One region of the Paenibacillus sp. P5_B5 genome, then DNA from elsewhere that is predicted to be linked to it. Evidence: riboswitches for the same ligand, from Rfam matches in the RefSeq annotation. Region 1 holds a riboswitch; the other holds the start of a gene.
What was found. Region 1 has a riboswitch for FMN ahead of ribD (bifunctional diaminohydroxyphosphoribosylaminopyrimidine deaminase/5-amino-6-(5-phosphoribosylamino)uracil reductase RibD). Riboswitches for the same ligand answer to the same signal wherever they lie in the genome.

Region 1 (8,241 bases):
CACAATAATAGAATGAAGATGCTTGAGATTTTTCCACCATCGGGTAAGAAGAGCACTGACATAACGATTACAGACAATATTATCGAGAATATTGCGAAAGATACAAACAGTCCGGTTGCAGGATTCTCCGATCATTTAGGTGTGGGAATCTATATGTGGAATGCACAGGATTCTATCATTTCAAACAATATCATTCGTGCCGAAGTAATAGGTATATATATATCATCAGGCTGCAATCAAATTTCCATCAAAGATAATACCATTGAGCTTGTAGAAGGTAATCTCCCCTCGGAGTACGGCTTATTTTCCATCCAAAATTCTAATGGTGTGACGGTCTCAAAAAACACATTTATCGGTTGGCAAAAGGGTGTTTTGGTTAACGATTCCAGACTTCAAACGAACAAAATGATCGGGAATAACTTATTTCGAGAGATTCAATAATACCGTAACACGGGTGAGTTACTACCTTGCTATTTAAATAGCAAAATGATAATATGCAGTCAACGAATTAAATTCATACGGGTGGTATTGCCCCCTTATGAATTAATTCTGCATTACTAATTTCATACAATCCTTCGGGGCAGGGTGAAATTCCCGACCGACGGTGATGCCTAGAAAGTATTTTTTACTTTCTATGTTATAAAGAACGAATCAATTAACTTTATGACAGTGGAAACAACACTCTAAAAATCAGGGTTGTTTTTTTCTAAGCTAAGTCCGTGACCTGTGGAGAACGCGAGATTTTTGTATTCTCCATGGCTGATCTGGTGCAAGACCAGAACCGACAGTATAGTCTGGATGGGAGAAGGAGAGCTGCATAGACGGAAAGCAACTTTTAATTTAAGTTGTTCTTTTATTCACATGCTCATAAAGTAACAAAGGTGGTTTTATTTGTCATACCTATAAGGTCATGACAAGTTAAATCTACTCATCTTCATGATGTTATTTTGTGATTCATGGTCGCCTCATTGCACTTGACATTTTCTCAAAGCCCCGTTCCTATATGGACGGGGTTTATTTGTGTTCAACGAAACAGATGGGAAAGCTGCTTCTTGATGATCAGGAGGTGTGATGAATGGAGTTACTCAGCGATACGTACTATATGCGACTTGCGCTAGATTTGGCTAAGAGCGCTACGGGGCAAACAGGGATCAATCCTGTCGTTGGGTGCGTGTTAGTGAAGGATGGCCGAATTATTGGTATGGGTGCCCATCTACAAAGAGGGGAAGCACATGCAGAGGTGAATGCATTACATATGGCAGGAAATAAAGCAGAAGGATGTATAGCCTATGTCACGCTTGAGCCATGTTCACATTACGGTAAGACACCACCTTGTAGCGATAGACTTATCAATCAGAAAGTCAAACGAGTTGTCGTTGGAGCACTAGATCCTAACCCTTTAGTAGCAGGTTCAGGAATAAAGAAGCTGCTTGATGCAGGGATTCAAGTTGATGTAGGCATTCTGGAGGAAGAAGCCATAGCGATGAACGAGGTATTTAACAAGTTTATCGTTACAGGTATGCCATGGGTAACACTAAAGCTTGCTTCGACACTGGATGGTCATATCGCTTCCAAAACAGGTGATTCCAAGTGGATCACCGGAGAAGCTTCGCGCGCCTATGTCCACATGCTGAGGCATCAGCATGTAGGCATTATGGCTGGCGCAGAAACTGTGCTCGCTGACGATCCGCAGCTGAGCACAAGGCTATCCGTACCGGCTCTGCAACCGGTACGGATCATCGTAGACGGCGCGCTGCGCGTCCCGCCGTCAGCTCGCGCGCTGCAAGGCACGGCCCAGCAGCGCACCATCGTGCTGACGACCACAGGATCGTCAGCCACGTGCCGCGCCGAGCTTGAAGCGCTCGGCGTTGAGGTGCTAACGTGCGGCGATGGCCCGCACGTAGATCTACCGCTTGCCCTCAGCGAGCTGGGCAAGCGAGACATCGCCTCCATTCTGCTAGAAGGAGGCGGAGGTCTTGCAGGCGCCATGCTCGAGCGGCGCCTGATTGACAAGATGGCGCTGTTCTACGCGCCTAAGATTATTGGGGGCGGCTCGAGCGCCCCGTCGAACTTCGCTTTTGAAGGTTTTGAACGAATGTCTGATGCGATTGAACTGGATCGCTTGCGTGTTGAGCAATTTGGCAGCGATATTTGCCTAATTGGTTATCCTAGATATAAGGCTGCTTTAGATTAACCTTTAGATTATCCATAATCTATGGCAACGTAAACGGCTGGGTTTTTGCACGATATTGGCCAATACTACGCTTTTCTATTTCATTGAAAGGAGGTGTCAGATGTTCACAGGTATTATTGAAGAAGTAGGCACAATGAATCGCGTAAGTAGAAGTGGTCAGGCGATGCTGCTTACCATTTCAGCACGAACGATTCTGAACGATGTAAAGCTAGGTGACTCCATAGCTGTTAACGGGGTCTGCCTAACCGTAACTGCTTTTGAGACAACTACATTTACAGTCGATGTCATGCCCGAGACGTATCGCAAAACGAATTTAAGTGAGCTAAGAGCTGGGATGCCTGTTAACTTGGAGCGAGCAATGTTAGCTGGTGGGCGATTTGGAGGACATATCGTACAAGGGCATGTGGATTGCACTGCAAAGCTAAAATCTCGTATGGTTGAAGAGAATGCAGTTGTGTTCCATTTCAAGCCCGAGCACACCGATCACATGAAATATATGATGCGTGGTGGTTCGATAACAGTGGATGGAATTTCACTTACAATTGTAGATGTATTAGATGAAGAGTTCATTGTATCCATAATTCCTCACACTCTTGCTGAAACTGTTCTTCATTTTAAGAAGCCAGGAGATACAATAAATGTTGAGTGCGATATTCTTGGGAAATATATTGAAAGACTGCTATTTGGGCAGTTGAACGGAATAGGAAATCCCAGGAACAGTAGTAAAACTGCAGAGAGTGGACGCATGAGTTCATTAACAGAAAGCTTCTTAGTCGATAATGGATTTATGTAAATTGGTCTGTGCAGCTATTGATAGGACCATATGCGTTGCATAGCGATCGTAAGGACAATCCGTCCACGCAGCTTACTCAACAAGATATCCACATCACCTATAGGAGGGGTTTATCAAGATGAAAGAGAAATTCGATTCAATAGAAGATGCCATTTATGATCTAATGTTAGGTAAGGTTGTTATCGTTGTAGATGATGAGGATCGTGAGAACGAAGGGGATTTTATTGCGCTTGCGGAGAAAGCGACTCCAGAGGTCATTAACTTTATGATCAGAGAGGGTCGTGGTCTTGTATGCTTGCCAATAACTGAGGAGCGTGCACAGGAACTAGACTTAGCACCTATGGTTGCTCGTAATACGGATAATCATCAAACGGCATTTACGGTTTCAATTGACCATGTAGAAACAACGACAGGTATTTCGGCTTTTGAACGTTCACATACGATTCAATCGATTACTTCATCTAGGGCGAAGTCATCACACTACCGCCGGCCAGGGCATATATTCCCGCTCATTGCTAAGAAGGGTGGCGTGCTACGCCGAGCTGGTCATACTGAAGCTGCAGTTGATTTAGCAAGAATGTGTGGGTCATATCCTGCGGGTGTTATTTGCGAAGTGATCAAAGAGGATGGTACAATGGCACGCGTACCTGATTTGATGAAAATTGCGGATAAGCATGAGCTGAAGATCATTACCATTCAAGCCTTAATTCAGTATCGTAACCTCAAGGAAAACTTGGTGCAGCGCGAAGCCGAAATTAAGCTTCCAACTGATTTTGGTGAATTTAAAGCGAGCGTATACTCGAACCGAGTGGATAAACAAGAACACATCGCGCTTGTGAAGGGTACGATTGATCCGAATATACCCACTCTTGTCCGTGTACATTCAGAATGTTTAACTGGAGATGTATTTCATTCCCATCGATGTGACTGTGGTCCGCAGCTTGAAGCAGCACTGCAACAGATCGAAGAAGAAGGCTGTGGAATTCTCTTATATATGAGACAAGAAGGCCGAGGGATTGGCTTAATTAATAAATTGAAAGCTTATGTATTGCAAGAGCAGGGATTAGATACAGTTGAAGCGAATTTAAAACTTGGGTTTGCTCCCGATCTACGCAATTACGGAATCGGGGCACAAATTCTCAAAGACCTTGGTGTACGTAAAATACGATTGTTAACGAATAACCCTCGCAAAATCAAAGGGCTTGAAGGCTATGGACTCGAAGTAGTTGAACGGGTTCCTATCCAAATGCAAGAGAATGATAATAATGAACGTTACTTGCGCACCAAAAAAAGCAAGCTTGGACATATGCTTCAATTTGAGGATTAATGTTTTAACAAAAACATGTCTAATATACCCTATCATTGTAACAAGAACTATCATTCTCAACAAAAGACAGCAGAAGGAGTGTTTCGATTATGCCAAAAATGTATGAAGGTCATTTAGTATCAAGTGGATTAAAATATGGAATCGTTGCTGGTCGGTTTAACGAATTTATTACAGGTAAGCTATTATCAGGAGCGCTTGATGCACTTAAACGTCATGGCGTGCAAGATGATGAAGTGGAAGTAGCTTGGGTACCAGGAGCATTCGAAATTCCATTCATTGCGAATAAGATGGCCACAAGCAATAAATATGATGCTGTTATTACCCTAGGAGCGGTTATTCGTGGGTCTACACCACATTTTGAATATGTATCGAATGAAGTTACTAAAGGAGTGGCTGCTATTTCTTTACAATCGGGTGTACCTACCATTTTCGGAGTATTGACTGTTGATTCGATTGAGCAAGCGATCGAACGTGCTGGTACTAAAGCTGGTAATAAGGGCTGGGAAGCTGCAACAACAGCGATTGAGATGGCTAACCTAAGCAAACAATTCTCATCATAATGATAGAAATCGCATCTTATTTACAATTAGATACGTTACTGTACAGAGTGCTCGCATTTCTACTGGCGTCCACTCTGTATAACAGCGTGTCCGCGTACACAACAAGCCTGCTAGGTGATCGAACAGCTCGTGAACAAGGGAGATTGTCTTTCAATCCTGCTGTACATATCACTCCTTTGGGGCTGGCAATGGTCTTGTTCGGTCCTTATGGCTTTACTAAATCAATGCCGATAGATCCGCGGAGATTCAAGAAATCTTCGCGATTAAGTTCAGTTATTGTTTGGCTTGCTCCAGCACTAGCGAATTTACTGATAGGTGTGTTGTTCTGGTTTATTCATCGCATGATCCTGACGAGTGGTATCGATGTCTCTACGATGGGGCAGTTCTGGTCTCAATTCGTGCAATTTAGTATGATTGTGAACTTAATGTATGCTTTCCTTCACTTGATTCCGCTATACCCACTAGGGGGATGGTATGCACTTCGCTCTTTCTTAGGCCTTGAACCTTATAACTCTATTAATCGTGCGAATGAGAATGCCGCTGGGCAGGAGAAATCAGGTATAGGTCGGCGTTTTTCTCTATGGGAAATAATCGGTTTATGCTTCGTGATTTTTCTTATGGTGGTTCCACTTGGACGTTGGCTCCTAGGCCAAATTTATGTTATTCTAGAACGATGGATATCGATTATAGTTGGAATTTAATTTTCAAGAAAATAGGAGGGGGGGACTTCAATGAAAGTACAATATAAGCTAGATGTATTTGAAGGACCCCTTGATCTATTGCTTCATCTTATTGATAAATCTGAGGTTGATATCTACAATATTCCGATAAAAGAAATTACGGATCAATACCTAGAATATGTACAAGCTATGCACGAGCTTGAGCTTGATGTAGCAAGTGAATTTCTTGTTATGGCGGCCACTCTGCTCTCTATCAAAAGTAAAATGCTATTACCTAAACCTCCTGTTATTGAGATTGAAGAAGGTTTATATGATGAAGAACTCGATCCTCGGATGGAGCTTGTTCAGAAGTTGCTCGAGTATCGAAAATACAAGTCTATTGCAGATGTTCTTCGAGAAAAAGAGGTTGAACGTAGCCTAGTTTTCACAAGAGAACCTGAGGATTTAGCTCCTTTCTTACCTCGTAAGCAAGAGAATCCTGTTCAAGGACTGGATGTTAATGATTTATTACTTGCTTTTCAACGATCACTTCGAAGATTGACGAGGCGAACTAGCGTTGCTAGAATTCGTCGCGATGAGATATCTGTTAAGGATAGGATGACTGAAATTATAGCGAAGCTAGAAGAAAGTAGTAAGCTGCTTTTTTCCAAGCTATTTGATTATGAGTTAACACGGGAAGAGATTGTTGTTACTTTCTTAGCCTTGTTAGAGTTAATGAAACGGAATGTCGTTATATGTTATCAATTCCAGACATTTGACGAAATCGTAATTATGACGCGAGGGGAGGGATACGCGGTTGAAATTACGGGAAATGAAGTCAGCTATTGAAGGGATGTTATTCGTTAGCGGAGATGAAGGCCTCGATGCCAAAGCCATTGCAGAGGTACTTGAGATTGATGTACATTTGGCATCAGAGCTCGTTCTAGATCTCAAAAAGGAGTTATTGCAAGGTCGTCGAGGGGTTCAAATTGTTGAAGTCGCAGGAGCCTATCAATTGACGACATTACCAGCACATGCCCCTATTTTTGAGAAGCTTGCCCATTCTCCTACTAGGTCTACATTGTCTCAAGCAGCTCTAGAGACATTATCAATTATTGCGTACAAGCAGCCACTAACTCGGATTGACATTGAAGAAATACGCGGAGTAAAGTCTGAACGTGCTTTGCAGACACTAGTGGGTAAAGATCTGATTAAGGAAATTGGTCGTGCTGAAGCGGTTGGTAGACCGATTCTGTATGGTACATCCAAGCAATTTCTTGAATATTTTGGTCTCAAATCATTAGCTGAACTGCCTGATTCTGCTGTGATTGAAGGTCAAATTGATCTTGAAGAAGAGACAAGGATGTTATTTGAGAAATTGGATAATCAGCAAATGACATTTGAAGATGTGGTAAGTAAGGTATGATCCTATAAAAAGCTTGTTATACTAACTCTGATGGAAGAAAAACCTTCCAATCGGAGTTTTTTTGTTGGTACGCCACTTTAGGTTCACCGGAGGTTAGTTATGACGTTATTTTTATGGTGCTTCTTACTGCTTGTTTGTGTATTATTTGCTCTAACCTGGACATTTATCGAAACTAAAATGGTTGCAAAGCGAGATGGTAAAGATGATCAAGTAATGGTCGAATTTAAAGCTCTATGGGGGATTATTAAAATTCGAATTGATATCCCTACGCTAAAATTGGCTAATTGGGGTAAGGGAGTCATTTTTAAGAAAGAACAAATTAATGAGAATGCGAATGAAGAAACGCAAGCATCATCGAATCAGGTGAACAAAAGAGTTATTAAGAATTATTTAAATAAATTTAAACAGTTGCAAATGAATACAATTCAATTGGGTAGCTGGATCAAGCAAACTCTTGGAAGAATTGAGTGTACTTCTTTTCGGTGGAATACAAGAATTGGTCTTAATGACGCACCTGTAACCGCTAGTATGGTTGGCATTGCCTATGCATTGAAATCGATGCTTGTTGGTTACGGGATTCATTTTGTGCAAATGAAAGGAAATATTCCACAGATGTCTGTCATGCCTCAATACAATACTTGGGATTTCTCTACTGAAATTCAATTTACGTGTAGAGTAAGGATTATTCATTTATTGTCCGCTTTGATAGGCTTACTCATCCGAATTATGAAGGTACCTAAAGGCTTTCAAGTTTGGAAAAGCGTCTTACTTAAGAAAATGTAAATTGAATGGACCTTAAGACTCCATACATAAATGGATTGAAATGAGGACAAACTAATTAACAAAGTGAATAAATGTTCTTACTTAGAGGAGGTTTAAACTATGTCATTGTCCGAGCATCCGATTCAAGGCTTGATGAAGACAGCAATGGAAAATATTAAAGGCATGATAGATGTGAATACAATTGTCGGTGATCCAGTTGAAACACCCGATGGTTCCGTTATTATGCCTATTTCTAAAATTGGTGTTGGATTTGCAGCAGGTGGTAGTGAATTTACAGTGACGGGGAATCCGGGTTCCAAAGAGGGACAAGGGGATTCTTATCCGTTCGGTGGCGGTAGTGGTGGCGGATTAAGTATTACACCTATTGCTTTCTTAGTAGTTGGAAGTCAGGGCGTTAATCTGCTTTCAATGGACCGCAGTGCACATGTAGTTGAAAAATTGATTGAATTAATTCCGACTTTAGTTGAGAATATTCAATCGTCGATAACTCAAGGTAACA
Region 2 (8,241 bases), 180 kb from region 1:
GGAGTGCGAGGATCTGCGTTAGCGACTATTTTGTCAGCAGCGATAGGCTTTATTATATTGTTATGTCATTTTTTGCGTAAAAAAAGTGTGCTTAAATGGACGAAGCTTCATTTTGACTGGTCGATAATCAAAGATATTCTTGTGATTGGTTTTCCAAGCTTTGTGACAGAAATGTCTGTAGCAATTGTGACGATTGGATATAATGTTGCATTTATTAAGTATGCAGGTGAAACGGGCGTAGCTGCTTTTGCGATCATCAACAGTATTCATTCTATGACGTTATTAATCTTCTTCGGAGTAGGTTCGGCATTGCAGCCAATCGCTAGCTTCAATTATGGGGCGGAGCTCTATGACAGATTAAAAAAAGCGTTGAGAATCGCTGTAATAACAGCACTCATCTTCGGAATAGCTGCTGTAGCGATCGGAATATTGTTTGCGGAATACATCGTTATGTTATTTGATGTAACTACGAAGGAGCTACTAACGCTTACGATTAGTGGAATCGGGATTTTCTTTATTCAATATATTTTCCTAGGATTTAATATTGTGTATGCGGAATATTATCAATCTATTAGACAAACAACTAGATCCACAATTATTATTCTAAGCCGCGGACTCATATTAGTATTCCCACTATTATGGATCTTACCGTCTTGGTTCGGCGTCAATGGAATTTGGTTCGTACCACTAGTTGCCGAAGCTATTACAGCTATCGGTATTCTAATTACGAATCGTCGTGTCAAACCAGGATTATTATTGCAAAAAGCTTGATGAAGAGCTGCTCCTCTTGTAATGCAATTCATCTTCTATATGCTAGTTAAATATCAATAAAAAATCAATAAAAACAAGAACCGCCGAGCAATCGTGTCTCAGCGGTTCTTGTTTTTATCATTAAGGAAGGAGCAAATTAAATCTAAAAAGCATATTCTCTTTATTTGCTGCCTACGACCCCGTAGATCTATAATGCCTGACACCAATGTGCCAGACAAGTAAGCAAGGTACAATGAACAGGAAACCAGCGAGTGGAGCAAATGCGTATAGGATATTGTCCGCTTCAGGTTTATCTAGAATAAACATCAAGGGTAGATAGTTTACACAACCAAACGGAATGACGAAGGTAAAGAAGCGGGTTACCCATTTATGATAAATGTTAAGTGGGTATTGGGACATTTCTCTTCCGCCATCTGTGAAAATATTGACGACTTCAAGGCCCTGAATGGTCCAGTAGCTAAGGCTTGCAGCAAGAATGAAGATACCCGTGAAAATGAATACACCGCTCCCGACCATTAAGAGTAGAGTGATCATCTTAAGGATAGACCATTCAATTGGTAGGCTGACTAACGCCCAGGTTAGAATGGTCAGGCTCGTAAGTAAGCGACCAAAACGGCTGAATTCGAACTTCCAGCCAAGTACTTGAACGACTGTACTCCGAGGTCGAACGAGTAAACGATCAAAATCACCGTTCACAACAAGACTTGAGAATACATCAAATCCACGTGCGAAGCACTCACTAATAGCGAAAGCCATATGAATGACCGCAAAGCTTAGCGCTACCTCATAAAAATCCCAACCCTTAATCTGTCCGAAGCGTTCAAATAAGAAGTACAGGCCAGCAAATACAGTGAATGGAATGAAAAATTGGCCTAACATTAGAAGATAAAAGGATGTTCGATACTGCATTTGTGATTTGAATTGAATGAGCAGATATTTACCATACAGTCTCATAACCATTAACCTCCCTGTACAACGACTCTTCGAAGCGCTTTCGTCATTAGGAATTTACCTAATCCAATAAGCACAACGAGCCATATGAGTTGAATCGTAATTCCCATTAAAGCTTCTTCACTCGGAATATGTCCTGTATAGACGCGAAATGGAAAATCTGCAGTCCATCTGAATGGTAGTATACTGAGGATATTTTGCAGCCAAATCGGCATGAGAGGAATCGGAATGGTCATACCTGCGCAGAATTCACCGAACACCCCAAATAGGAGTAATGAGCCCATAGGTGACATCGTAACGAACACTGAGATGTACAGGAGCATGGAAATAGAAACTAGAATAAATAATCCTAGCAAGAGAGTTATAGCAAATAGAACGAATGTCGTAATATCAGTTGGAAGTGCAAAACGATATGGCTCTGGTAAAAAGAAGGCTACGATAAGAATCGGAAAACTTCGAAGTAAGGCGCTTGCGATACGCTGAGCAAGCAGCTTGGCGTACCATAAACCATAGATGTCACTTGGTCTGCACAGCTCGTAAGCAATATTACCCGTTGTGATTAATTGAAATAACTCATTATCTCTGAACCATAACATGACGAAGGAAAGGAAGGATTGCTGAAGCCAAATATAGGTTACTAGTTGAGATAGAGAGATGGGTGCATGATCTAAGGACTGCGTATAGAAAGCCTCGTAGATCATGATAATCATAAAGCCCCAGAAGAATTGGGTAGCCACGCCAGCCATAGCAGCAGCACGATATTGTAGACCTGTACTCATGCGAAGCTTGAATATCGATAGATAAGCTCTCATGATATTTGGTACTCTTTATATAATTGAATGATAATGTCTTCGATTGGCTGGGCATCGATCGTAACATCGAGGAGCTCGACTTGATTTGACAATCTAGTAAGTACTTCGGATATTCTGATTTGTCCAGTGTCAACCTGCAGTACGGCCCGTTCTGAAGACCATGAGGTGATCGAAACACCAGGGATGTACAATGGTTTATGATGATTCTCAAGGTAATCAATTGCAATTGTTTTATGTGATCCAAATTGATTTCGCAGCGTTTGAAGATTACCGTCATAAAGTAAGCTGCCCTTACCGATCATAATGATTCGCTGAGCTAAGGCTTCGATATCATTCATATCGTGTGTCGTTAGAATAACAGTTACGCCCTTCTCCTTATTAATGGTCCGTACGAAATCTCGAACTGCTATTTTGGATACGGCATCAAGACCAATGGTTGGTTCGTCGAGAAACAGAATTTTGGGACTATGCAAGAGAGAGGCGGCTATTTCTGATCGCATGCGTTGTCCGAGGCTAAGCTGACGGACAGGTGTGTGAATGATTTCTTGGAGATCTAGTGTTTCGATTAATAAACTTAGCGTTTTGCGATATTCATTCTGAGGGACATTGTAAATATCACGCAGCAGCTCGAATGAGTCAATGACTGGCACATCCCACCACAGCTGAGAACGTTGTCCGAATACAACTCCGATATGCTTCACGTACTCGGTTCGGTTGTTCCAAGGCGTGTATCCCATAACGGTACATTCACCTTGATCTGGCACGAGGATCCCACTCATCACCTTAATGGTTGTGGATTTACCAGCACCGTTCGGACCAATATAGCCGACGATTTCACCTGGCTCAATTGAGAAGGAAATATCTCGAAGTGCTTCTACTTGCGTAAACGCTGGGCGAATGAGCGCTTTAACCGCATTTGTAAATCCTGAGGACCTTTTCGCCACTTTAAAAGATTTGCTTATACCACTGAGCTTAATCACAAATGGTTTCCTCCAATTCAGTTTTGATAGACAGGAGGATAATATTACCATTGGGTGATAGGCATGTCAACAAGAAATGATAGTGCATTTCCCATGATCAATAAATCAGCATGTGGTAATAACAATATCTTAATCACATTACAAAGATGCAAGCATCTAATAAAAGTTGGTTAGTGCTCGAGCATACTCTTGATTCCAGTAGTTATCTCCAGTCGTTGCTTCCATCCAATTATTCTTAACGACAACTTTATATAATTGCTGTATGTTGAAATTATGTTCTTCTAGAAGGTGATGTAGTGGTTTCACACTCATATTTACTTGATCACCCCTTCATATAAAATTGATAATTCAATATTATTATACTTTAATAATTTCGGAATTAAAGCGTTGTATTCTATGTGAAACTCGCTATAATGATAGAATATAAGAATACAAAATAAAGGTTTGAATTAGGATCTTCAGGGTAGGGTGAAATTCCCAATCGGCGGTAAAGTACTGTAAAGTGCAAGCCCGCGACTCTCTTATGGACGTATGCAGTAATGCTGCTTATTCATTAGAGACTGACTTGGTGTAACTCCAAGGCCGACGGTATAGTCCGGATGGAAGAAGATCGCAAACAAGCTTTTTATACAGAGTTATGCATAAAACAGCTCAGATGCGCTAATAGTCATGAAATAATCCACAAGATGGATTATTAGGTATGTCTTCTTCAATTTAATAAGATCCTATATTCAACAACCTCGGAGGTTATTGGATATGGTGAAAACAACGCAATCAACTTTACAAATGGATAACGGGAATCGTGTAAGTAAAAGCGGCATTTGGTTTGTTATGTTTGCTGCTGCCTTATGGGGACTTGGCCCTTTATTCCGGATTATGGCCCTCGATTATATCACATCAACTCAAATTGTATTTATTGAGCACTTGTTACTACTTGTGTATTCAGTTCCAGTGTTATGGCTGCATCGCAAAGAATTAAAAGGTTGTAACTTACGAGATGTTGGAGCGCTGCTGTTCTTGTCTTGGGGCGGTTCTGTAATCGCAACAATTATGTTCACGGAAGCATTCGCAGTCGGGAATATGAATGCTGTACTTCTCTTGCAGAAACTACAGCCGGTGTTTGCAATCATATTAGCTAGGTTCATCCTCAAAGAATTGCTTCCCAAAGGTTTCTTATGGTTCATTCTACTTGCGATTGCAGGTACATATTTGCTTACCTTCGGTTGGAGCATCCCAATAGGAAATGTAAATGACGTATTGGGTACGAGTAGCTTACTTGCCTTAGGTGCCGCCTTCTTATGGGGTGGATCGACAGTGATGGGTAGATTACTCTTAAATAAAATGTCGTATGGGACGGTAACGTCACTGCGCTTCTTGTTAGCTGTTCCACTTCTCAGTACCTTAATACTGGTGGAAGCACCAAGCTGGAGTGTCCCATCATCCGCATGGGGAACGATCACAATCAATATTATGCTCCAAGCATTTATTCCAGGGTTACTTAGTATCATTCTATACTATCGTGGTTTATCGACGACCAAAGCATCTTACGCGACATTTGCAGAACTATCGTTCCCGATGGTGGGGGTAATAGTGAACTGGTTTGCATTTGGTCAGCTTATTACGGTAGCTCAAATATTCGGTTTCATTCTGATTTGGGTCGCATTGTATTTCATCTCAAGGCAGAACTAAGGACCTTTCACGAATCATTAATTTCATAAATAACCATATGCCGTGTATAATCGATTAGGATATATACGGCTTTCTTCTTGATCGAAGACATCGTTCTAAGGTATACTTTTCATGCTAAATAAAGAAGACTAAGGAGTAATACTATGGATAAAATTCTAATTTTCGGGCATAAAAATCCTGACACAGATTCCATCTGTTCTGCTATGGCGTATGCTAATTTAAAAACGAGCTTAGGTTTCAATGTTGAGCCTATCCGTTTAGGTACGGTTAATGGTGAAACACAGTATGCACTTAACTATTTCGGAGTAGATGCACCGCGCCTTACTGAAACAGTAGCGAATGAAGCTAAAGGTGTGATTTTGGTCGATCACAATGAGCGCCAACAAAGTGCTTCTGACATCGATCAGGTTCAAATCCTAGAAGTAATTGATCATCACAGAATAGCTAATTTTGAAACAAGTGCACCTTTGTACTACCGTGCAGAGCCAGTTGGTTGTACGGCGACGATTCTTAATAAGTTGTATAAGGAGAATGGGGTAACGGTTCCTAAAACAATCGCGGGCTTAATGCTATCTGCCATTATCTCAGACTCGCTTTTATTTAAATCGCCAACCTGCACAGAGCAGGATGTTGCTGCAGCACGCGAATTAGCAGAAATCGCTGGCGTATCTGCTGATGAGTATGGACTGAACATGCTTAAAGCAGGTGCTGATTTAAGTGATAAAACGATAGCTCAGCTCATCTCTCTTGACGCGAAGGAATTCCAAATGGGCACAGCTAAGGTTGAAATTGCTCAAGTAAACGCAGTTGATATTAATGATGTTCTCTCTCAACAAGCAGAGTTAGAAGCAGCTATCGCCCAAATTATTGCGGATAAAGGCCTAGATCTATTCGTATTCGTTGTGACGGATATTCTGAATAACGATTCTGTTGCTTTAGTACTTGGACCGGTAAATCATGCTGTTGAGAAAGCATATAATGTTTCACTCGTTGACAACAAAGCGGTTCTTAAAGGTGTTGTATCACGTAAATCACAAATCGTTCCCGTATTAACGGATATTTTTAACACATTGTAAATGAATCAAAATATCTATTTAGATCAGTTATGAAATTGATTCAAATGTCATTTAAATTGAAGGATGCCTTTCGCAGGGCATCCTTTTTTTGATGTTTGTACATCAATGATTACTGCAAAGAGGCATACATCACATCACTACAATGTTTAGTTCATGATTTGAATGTGCTACAATGTTAACAATCACATATATAAGCGAGGCTAGTTAACTATGAATGAAAAGATGGATCGCATACGATCACTAGAAATACTCGGTGTATCGGAGAATGCTTCAGATGAAGAAATTGAGCGTAGATATTCACTTTTACTCAAAAAGTATCGTGCTATGGAGAAGAAGCTTCAAGAAGACCCTGCATTTGTTTCAGATGAACCAATGGTTACGATTGACGAGCTTAATGAAGCTTATCGTATCATAAAGGGAATTGAGAAAGTGGAGATGGCCCCTGTTAAGGTGGGCTGGAATAAAGAATGGTTTGCTCATTTCTTTCATTACTATAAGGTTCATGTTATTGTCGGCATTGTGATTCTAGCAATCATTGGGTTCTCGATAAAAGGTGCGGTTGATCGTCAACAAATTAGAGCTCAGGAAGCATTATTGCCTAAGCCAGACCTAGAAGTACTATTCGTTGGTAACTATGCTTCCAATGAAATACCGAAGATTGAAGAAATATTATTGAAGCAATTCCCTGAATGGAAACGAATTAAAGTAGATATTATTTATCGTCCCCTAGAAGGTCAGGTTGATCCTGCATATATACAAAAAAGTATGCTTGATCTCATGACTAAGAAGGGCGATGTTTATATTATGGACAAGATGAATTATGACCAACTTATCGAGCAAGAATTGTTCGAAGATCCAAGTACAATAACCGGTAAAGAAGATTTATCCAAGAGTCCATTGTGGACAGACATACCGATGATGGGATCAAAAGATAAGTTAGTTAGTATATCCAAGGAAGTTCAGCACAAAGAAAACGCGATTGAGTTTATTGAGAAGCTACAGCCAAGTAAATAGTCTCCGTTCATATACAGAATAACAAGCTTGCCCAGATATTGTTGAGGGGTAAGCTTGTTTTATTTTTATATAAGAAAGTATTAGTTTCTTCTTGTTGCATACAAAAAAACGTTCCCTATAACGCGGCTCAGACAGAGCATTTACAGAAAACGTTTTATTAGTTTTGGTTTCTTGACCAACTCTTTACGGCTAAAACAACGAAAGCCCTACCTCTCAATCGTTCTTACGGTTCCTAGACCGTGCCAGTTCTGAATTTAGCTAACATAAAATCGATACTACTTTGGGATTTGATCGTTTTTATTACCAAGAGAGTAAATGAATCGCGGGTTAACACCGGATTAGGATAACTTACAATAGAGGAAAGAATAAAGGGGAGATGCCTTACTAAGTGATTCATGATCACTTTGGGAAACGCGCCTTCCAAGAGACGGCGAGATCCGTTTCCTCTTACTGGGGTGTTATGTGGATTCATTTTGAAAACCTAATTAATAATTATACATGATAAACACTGAAAAGTAAAGAGGTATCTTGTAATTTTCATTACTAGGGATTGATTATTTTCCAATCCCTAGTAGTAATGATAATATTCCTGCAGCAATTAATGGACCAACAGCTACGCCGCGGAATAAGGCAACTCCGATCAAGGTGCCAATCAATAATCCGGAAATAATAGTTGGCTCGCTGGACATGAGTGATACTCCACGTCCGCCCAAATAAGACACGAGTACACCTACACCAATTGCAAGCAGTGATTTCCAATGAACGAATGATTGGAGTACGCTTTGTAATGATATTTTACCGCTTGCAATCGGGGTCATGACACCAATTGTTAGAATTACGATACCCACTGTTACACCATATTTTTCGAACCAAGGAAATGCTTGCTGAAAATTGGTTACTCGCATAAACAATAAGATAATCATTGCAATGGATACGGTCATATTGTTA

Region 2: it holds a riboswitch for FMN, as region 1 does, so the genes downstream of both, AC1DOK_RS00390 (DMT family transporter) here and ribD (bifunctional diaminohydroxyphosphoribosylaminopyrimidine deaminase/5-amino-6-(5-phosphoribosylamino)uracil reductase RibD) in region 1, are expected to answer to the same signal.

Annotation. Positions count from the first base shown of each region.
Region 1 is NZ_JBFULK010000001.1:250,021-258,261, forward strand. Features, by position in the region: gene AC1DOK_RS01255 (right-handed parallel beta-helix repeat-containing protein) at 1-441, shown strand, start outside; FMN riboswitch at 568-814, shown strand; gene ribD (bifunctional diaminohydroxyphosphoribosylaminopyrimidine deaminase/5-amino-6-(5-phosphoribosylamino)uracil reductase RibD) at 1,076-2,194, shown strand; gene ribE (riboflavin synthase) at 2,295-2,987, shown strand; gene AC1DOK_RS01270 (bifunctional 3,4-dihydroxy-2-butanone-4-phosphate synthase/GTP cyclohydrolase II) at 3,106-4,314, shown strand; gene ribH (6,7-dimethyl-8-ribityllumazine synthase) at 4,404-4,874, shown strand; gene AC1DOK_RS01280 (site-2 protease family protein) at 4,874-5,575, shown strand; gene AC1DOK_RS01285 (segregation and condensation protein A) at 5,606-6,382, shown strand; gene scpB (SMC-Scp complex subunit ScpB) at 6,351-6,959, shown strand; gene AC1DOK_RS01295 (DUF2953 domain-containing protein) at 7,059-7,742, shown strand; gene ytfJ (GerW family sporulation protein) at 7,848-8,241, shown strand, end outside.
Region 2 is NZ_JBFULK010000001.1:67,062-75,302, forward strand. Features, by position in the region: gene AC1DOK_RS00365 (MATE family efflux transporter) at 1-771, shown strand, start outside; gene AC1DOK_RS00370 (ABC transporter permease) at 943-1,725, opposite strand; gene AC1DOK_RS00375 (ABC transporter permease) at 1,731-2,534, opposite strand; gene AC1DOK_RS00380 (ABC transporter ATP-binding protein) at 2,531-3,514, opposite strand; gene AC1DOK_RS00385 (hypothetical protein) at 3,671-3,826, opposite strand; FMN riboswitch at 3,965-4,129, shown strand; gene AC1DOK_RS00390 (DMT family transporter) at 4,265-5,203, shown strand; gene AC1DOK_RS00395 (manganese-dependent inorganic pyrophosphatase) at 5,347-6,279, shown strand; gene AC1DOK_RS00400 (hypothetical protein) at 6,490-7,293, shown strand; gene AC1DOK_RS00405 (DUF441 domain-containing protein) at 7,848-8,241, opposite strand, start outside.